DNA from 3 places in the Rahnella sp. ATs2 genome. Region 3 is predicted to be linked to each of the others. Evidence: predicted binding sites of a transcription regulator. Region 3 holds the regulator's gene; each other region holds the start of a gene.

Region 1 (2,276 bases), on a different contig from region 3:
GCGAAACACGTTCTTTCATGGTCATATCGTTGAAATAGATAGTCATTGCCAGTGCGGCAATTTGTCCTTCAGAAACCTGACTGTCACGAATACCATTAATAAAGAAACGAATTTCTTCGTCGCTTAAAGGCTGACCGTCACGTTTTTTACGAATAATTTCTTGTGCGAGAAACAAGGTATCCCCCTGCCTGAGCTGAACGCTAAATGTGAACGCCAGTACCGGACGCTGTAAAACAGCGCCACGGCACAGGCATAACAACAGTGATTAATAGCTGCTGGTGGCTTTCTGGCCAGCGTGACCCAATGTGGTCAGCAGGCTTGCCAGCAGGCTGGAAGCACCGAAACGGAAGTGACGTGCGTCAGCCCATTCACGGCCCAGCAGGCGGTCAGCCAGTGCCAGATATTGCGCAGCATCTTCAGCGGTTTTCACGCCACCGGCCGGTTTGAAACCAACGGCTTTGCCGACGCCCATTTCAGCAATCACGCTCATCATCAGTTCAGCGCTGTGCAAAGTGGCGTTTTCAGGCACTTTACCGGTAGAGGTTTTGATGAAGTCAGCGCCCGCTTTAATCGCGATCTCGGAGGCTTTGCGGATCAGCGCATCTTGCTTCAGTTCACCGGTTTCGATGATCACTTTCAGCAGAACGTTAGCGGCAGCACAGGCTTCTTTGCACTGTTTAACCATCTCAAAACCGATCTGCTCGTTACCGGCGATCAGTGCGCGGTACGGGAATACCACGTCAACTTCATCGGCACCGTAAGCGATCGCCGCGCGGGTTTCTGCCAGCGCAATATCAAGATCATCGTTACCGTGCGGGAAGTTAGTGACAGTCGCAATGCGGATATCAGGCGTACCTTGCTCACGCAGAGTTTTGCGGGCAACAGGAATAAAACGAGGATAAATACAGACAGCAGCGGTGTTACCTGCCGGGCTTTTCGCCTGGTGACAAAGCGCGATCACTTTTGCATCAGTGTCGTCTTCGTTCAGGGTGGTTAAATCCATCAGGTTCAGCGCACGTTGCGCTGCGGCGGTTAAATCGGTCATATAACTCTCCAACAATTTTCAATTCCAGCGACCGGCCAGAACTGAGCATACAGTCATGAATTCGTTCCGGCGGAGTCCGACGGGAAATGAATTCTGCACGGTTGGCGAGCGGACTTGGTTCCTTGAAGATAGCGTGCGTAAGCAGCGTGTCGTGGCTTACGCGGCAACTGAGATCCTTCTCACCGCGCTTTGATTGGCTGACGCCAAGTCGTTGTGACTATTTGAACACGTCACATCAGGTTCCTGTGTGCAGTATTTCACACAAAATGAAAACCGTTTGCAACGTTGCTTAGTGAAATGAGATCTAAATCACATTTCACTGGCGTTATGCTCAGTATTTGGTCCAGATAAGAGTGTATACCCGATTCATGACAAACGGAGTGCGCACGGATATACAGCGATCACCGACCGGCGATCTTACGAGTGATGTTATAATAATAACATTTTAAAGAGAACATAAATTACATAGCCTGAAGAAACCCTTTTACAGGAAAGCATGAAAGGCAAATGATAATGTTATTTAAATCACAAAATCAGGAGGGGACGGATTACAAAGCGGATAAATTGAAGATACGACGGGTGTTGTCGAGCAATGCGGCGGCAATCTGTTCAGGGGTTTCACTGCGCAGGCTGCACAGTATGTCGAACACGTTAGCAGCACGCTCCGGACGATTGGGCTGGCCCTGAAAACCCTGCAACGGCATATCCGGCGCATCGGTTTCCAGAAGCAAAGAAGAAAGCGGTAATTGCGCCATCACCTGACGGGTTTTCTGCGCGCGTTCATAACTGATAGTGCCGCCCACACCTATCGCGAAGCCCAGTTTGATAAACGCCTGCGCCTGCGAAAGACTGCCCGCAAAACCATGTACCACGCCGGTAGCAGGCAATTTAGCCTGCCGTAACATTGCCGCCAGCTGATCGTGACTGCGCCGCGAATGCAGAATCACCGGGAGCATTGCGCGCTTTGCCATGGCGAACTGCGCTTTCAGCAGCCGCTGTTGTTGCTCAAATCGCGGCGTTTCCATGTATAAGTCCAACCCGATTTCACCGACCGCCACCAGGTGCGGATCCCGCTGAGTCAGCAATGAATCCAGTAATTCCAGGCAACTGTCTTTGTGCTCGCTGATATAAAGGGGATGCAAACCCAGTGCCGCGTGCAGCTGCGGGAATTTTTTTGCCAGTGAGAGAATGCCGCGAAAACGATCTGACGTAACCGACGGAACGATGATCT
Region 2 (2,276 bases), on a different contig from region 3:
TATTCAGCAGCGGGAATTCTAACAGGATCGGGCCAGCGTGAGGGATGTACAGGGGACGTTTACTTTCGTATTCAAGTTCCATCGTTTTACTCTTCCGGTGTTCAGAATGTTGTTTTTTATATTTCGGAGCGGTGAGGGTAACAGAGAGGAAATAAGGATTTCAAATGACAAATGTAATGACAATGTTATGTAACTAAAGACTCCGGAATTGGAGTCTTTAGTGTTAACCCGCTCACACTATCAGCAGGTCAGCGTGCTCACATCCTGACAGCCCAGCGCGTTTAAGGTGGCGCGTGTGGCATCGTTTTGGGTGAGCAGCGCCTCTTTTTGCTCAACCAGCACCGCGCGACGAACGTTCAGGCAATCTTCTCCTGACATATTCAGCAAGATTAATGCGGCCTGTAACGGAGGCAGGCTTGGGTTAAACGCAGCGTTTTCTGCGTAACGACCAGCAAACTGTTTGCCGTTGGATGTTTCCAGTGCCACACCGCTGTGCGATTTGCTGTAAGGCGCATGACTCTGGTTACAGGCATCCAGCGCCAGCAGCGCCAGCGCATCAGTCGTATCGGTTTTGAAACCGTGATCGACTTTATCCATCAGCAGGGTGGTGATATCCAGATCCTTCGGTCCGAATGAATGCGGCAGATAATCGCCCAGCGTGGCGACGTCTCTGTCCGGCAGATGAATATTCAGCGCCGTTCCGCTGGTCAGTTCATTCATAAACTGACGGCAGTGACCACAAGGCGTGTAGTTCACGGTGATGGAAGCCAGACGGGTTTCGCCCCGCAGCCAGGCATGCGTGACTGCAGATTGCTCGGCGTGAACTGTTTGCTGCATTGGTGCACCGGCGAATTCCATATTGGCACCGAAATACAGATTGCCGGAAATACCGCGGGCAATGGCACCGACGTGGAAATGAGAAATTGGCGTGACGGAACAGGCTGCGGCCAGCGGCAGCAAAGCAAAGGCCAGCGCATCGTCATTCAATCCTGTCGCTTGTTTTATCTCTGCAACATCTGCCGCAGAGAACATTGCCGGAAAGTCGTCATGTCGCAGAAATGGCTCAAGCGCGGAGGATAAATTTTCAGGGAGTGCCGCAAAGGCGGTATGAAAACGTGCGTGCATAAACATTCGATCTCGACAGTGATTACGGTTGAACAGTTTAAAAGTCATTCCATGAATGTAGTGTGACGGATATCACTTTTTCGATGTAATAAGTTCTGGCAGATTACATTTTTGAGAGATGTTACGCAGAACAGCCGCCTTTTTAGTCCTTTCCCCAAAATCATTCGAGTTGAATCCAGGCGGTAACTGAGTGACCCCCGGTCACATACATCAGTATGTGACCGGGGTGAGTGACCAATCTGCCGGGAGCAAATTGGAACGCGGCCAACGCAGCGTCAGCTCGAAGGATGACGGGGGATCAGTGGGACGGGAACCACTTGTCATTGATCTTCTGGAATTCGCCGTTGGCTTTGATGCCTTCGAGCGCCGTGTTCAGTTTAGTCAGCAGTTCCTTATTATCAGGACGCACCGCCATGCCAACGCCGGTACCAAAGTATTGCGGATCTTTAATCAGTTCACCCACTTCACCGAGATTCGGGTTGGATTTCAGCCAGCCATTTAGCACGGCGGTGTCTCCTAACAGGCCGTCCAGGCGACCACTTTTGAGATCCAGAATCGCATTCTGATAGCTGTCATACCCGACGGTGGTGATTTCAGGGTGTTTTTCCATCAGGTATTTCTGGTGTGTGGTGCCATTTTCCAGTCCGACGCGTTTGCCTTTCAGGTCAGCGATGGACGCGAACTTGCCTTTTGGCCCGATGATCATCGCGGTATTGGCGTAGTAAGGCTGGGTAAAGGTGACCTGCTTGCTGCGCTCTTCGGTAATGTCCATGCCGGAAATGATCACATCGAAACGACGGAATTTAAGCGCCGGGATCAGACCATCAAACGGCTGATTGGTAAAGGTGCAGGTTTCCTGCATTTGCTTACACAGCGCGTTCGCCAGATCGATATCAAAACCAATAATCTGATTATCAGCACCGATGGATTCAAACGGCGGATACGTGGCAGAAGTACTGAAACGAATAGTATCTGCAGCAGTGGCAGCAAAAGCAGTAGCAGACAAAAGGGCAGCGAGGATCAGCTTTTTCATGCAATACATTCCTGTTCAAAAAATGACATTCCCTTCACGGTACAGTTTACTGATTTTATTAATATAATCGGGTAACTGGCAGGAAGTGAGACCGTTAATTAAAGTGCCATTAAATGAA
Region 3 (2,276 bases):
TAACGCGGTTTCAGGATCGGTGTGTTGCGTCAGCAGGCTGTATTTAGCTTCGAAGTAATCCGCGAGTTGCAGATAGAGCTGGCTGAGCGTTTCGCGCATCGGCTGTTCTTCCGATATGCGAAACCACGCCCAGTTAAATAATCCGTACCAGGCCGTACCGGCGGCGAAAAGCACCGGCGCCTGCCATATCGGGCGAACGCCGACCATACTCAGTGTAAAGATGGTCGCCACCAGCGCGCCGGGCAACAGCCGCGCATGCAACGGGCTGATTTCGCCGGTCACGCCAAGCAGTAATGCCAGCGACAACATGATGAGCGGCAGGGGAATGTGCCAGCTTTCCAGCATCACTTGCAACAGAATGCTGCTCACGGCAAAGAGCGTTCCGCCAATTATCAGGCGTTTGAAAAAGCGTTTATGCGGAGTATCGAGGCCCGCGACGTTGCAGCAGGCAGGACAAAGAGAGAACAGCAGCCCCATTTGCAGATTGCCGAACAACCAGCAGATACCAACGGGCAGGCACAACACCAGCGTCTGGCGCAGCGCGTAGTTAACTTCCGGATGGTAAAACAGTCTTCGCCATAGCGTCATGGATAAAGCTTAGCCCATAAAAAAGGCGCGACAGTATTCTGCCGCGCCGATTTTTAAGGGATTAACGTGTGCCGTAAACGACAATCGTTTTACCGTGTGCCGAGATCAGACTTTGATCTTCAAGCATTTTGAGAATACGTCCGACTGTTTCACGTGAACAACCGACGATTTGGCCGATTTCCTGACGGGTGATCTTGATTTGCATCCCGTCCGGATGGGTCATCGCATCAGGCTGTTTAGCCAGATTAAGGAGAGTTTGAGCGATACGCCCTGTTACGTCGAGGAAGGCCAGGTTGCCGACTTTCTCTGACGTCACTTGCAGACGGTTTGCCATCTGCGCGGAAAGACGCATCAGAATATCCGGGTTAACCTGAATCAGCTGGCGGAATTTTTTATAAGAAATTTCAGCCACTTCACAGGCAGTTTTTGCACGAACCCACGCACTACGTTCCTGACCTTCTTCGAAGAGTCCCAGCTCGCCGATGAAGTCACCTTGGTTAAGGTAGGACAGTATCATTTCTTTGCCTTCTTCATCCTTGATAAGGACAGCAACTGACCCTTTCACGATGTAGTAAAGCGTTTCGGCTTTTTCACCCTGGTGAATCAGCGTACTTTTAGAAGGATACTTATGTATATGACAGTGAGACAGGAACCATTCAAGAGTCGGGTCTGTTTGTGGCTTGCCGAGAACCATTTGCTATTATCCTCTGTTGTTATCGCTGCCCAAAATCACAGGGCTCAGAGTTCCCTGTACGGCACTTCATAAAAAAAGCGCCCTTTCAGCATATAACTCCCCAGAAATGCTGCAAGCGGGTGTCGGAGTGAAACAGCCTGATTATTGCCGTTATCACCGTGGGTTCTGTTCTTAAACCGCGAAAACCGTCACCGCAATTCACTGGAAAGTATGTTTCGGCTTTGTTTGTAGCACAGGTTTGCAATGCTGTCTTCTGTTGTCTCGCTTCAGCATGATGGCGATCGGGTTACGTTGCCAGATTTTAGGTGAAAGGGTACTCTGGGAGCGGAATTCGACGAGTTTATTCACCGGGAGAATAGTTCATGCACGCACGCGTAAAATGGGTAGAAGGGCTGACGTTTTTAGGCGAGTCAGCGTCAGGCCACCAGATTTCTATGGATGGTAATGCGGGCGATAAAGCACCCAGCCCGATGGAAATGCTGCTGATGTCCGCAGGCGGTTGCAGCGCGATTGATGTGGTGTCTATTTTGCAAAAAGGCCGTAATGACGTGCGTGATTGTGAAGTCAAGCTGACCTCACAACGCCGCGAAGAAGCGCCGCGCCTGTTCACGCACATCAATCTGCATTTTATCGTCACCGGTAAAGATCTCACCGATAAGATTGTCGAACGTGCCGTTAGCCTGTCTGCGGAAAAGTACTGCTCTGTGTCCCTGATGCTCGGCAAAGCGGCGACCATCACGCACAGCTTTGAAGTGATCAGCGTCGAATAAGTTACGACCAGTCATACGCGTGGCACTGGCTGCGCAATAAATCCAAAAATCGCCGCGCGGCAAACGTCAGCGGCGATTTTTGCGAGTAAAGCACGCAATATTCCGCCTGCGGCAGGGTATCGATATTGAGCACACTCAGCCTGTCCTGCAATCCGAACGGCGCTTTCATCGCCCGCGCCACAATGGTCAGATAATCAGACTGCAACACCATATTTAGCCCGCAC

Evidence for each region. Region 3 encodes CRP, which controls carbon source genes, mostly activating them, when cyclic AMP is high. Its sites were predicted from a motif close to ATGTGANNNNNNTCACAT; they were not measured.
Region 1: deoC (deoxyribose-phosphate aldolase) is a predicted target of CRP. The motif match lies at 1,291-1,308, and genes of this name have one in related genera.
Region 2: cdd (cytidine deaminase) is a predicted target of CRP. The motif match lies at 1,186-1,203, and genes of this name have one in related genera.

Annotation. Positions count from the first base shown of each region.
Region 1 is NZ_JBLYPL010000001.1:327,691-329,966, reverse strand. Features, by position in the region: gene deoA (thymidine phosphorylase) at 1-175, opposite strand, end outside; gene deoC (deoxyribose-phosphate aldolase) at 266-1,045, opposite strand; gene ACJY2G_RS01490 (TatD family hydrolase) at 1,594-2,276, opposite strand, start outside.
Region 2 is NZ_JBLYPL010000007.1:288,266-290,541, reverse strand. Features, by position in the region: gene ACJY2G_RS09750 (NAD-dependent malic enzyme) at 1-82, opposite strand, end outside; gene cdd (cytidine deaminase) at 241-1,125, opposite strand; gene ACJY2G_RS09740 (arginine ABC transporter substrate-binding protein) at 1,424-2,158, opposite strand.
Region 3 is NZ_JBLYPL010000013.1:18,698-20,973, reverse strand. Features, by position in the region: gene ACJY2G_RS15250 (YccS/YhfK family putative transporter) at 1-588, opposite strand, end outside; gene crp (cAMP-activated global transcriptional regulator CRP) at 650-1,282, opposite strand; gene ACJY2G_RS15240 (OsmC family protein) at 1,645-2,052, shown strand; gene ACJY2G_RS15235 (LysR substrate-binding domain-containing protein) at 2,054-2,276, opposite strand, start outside.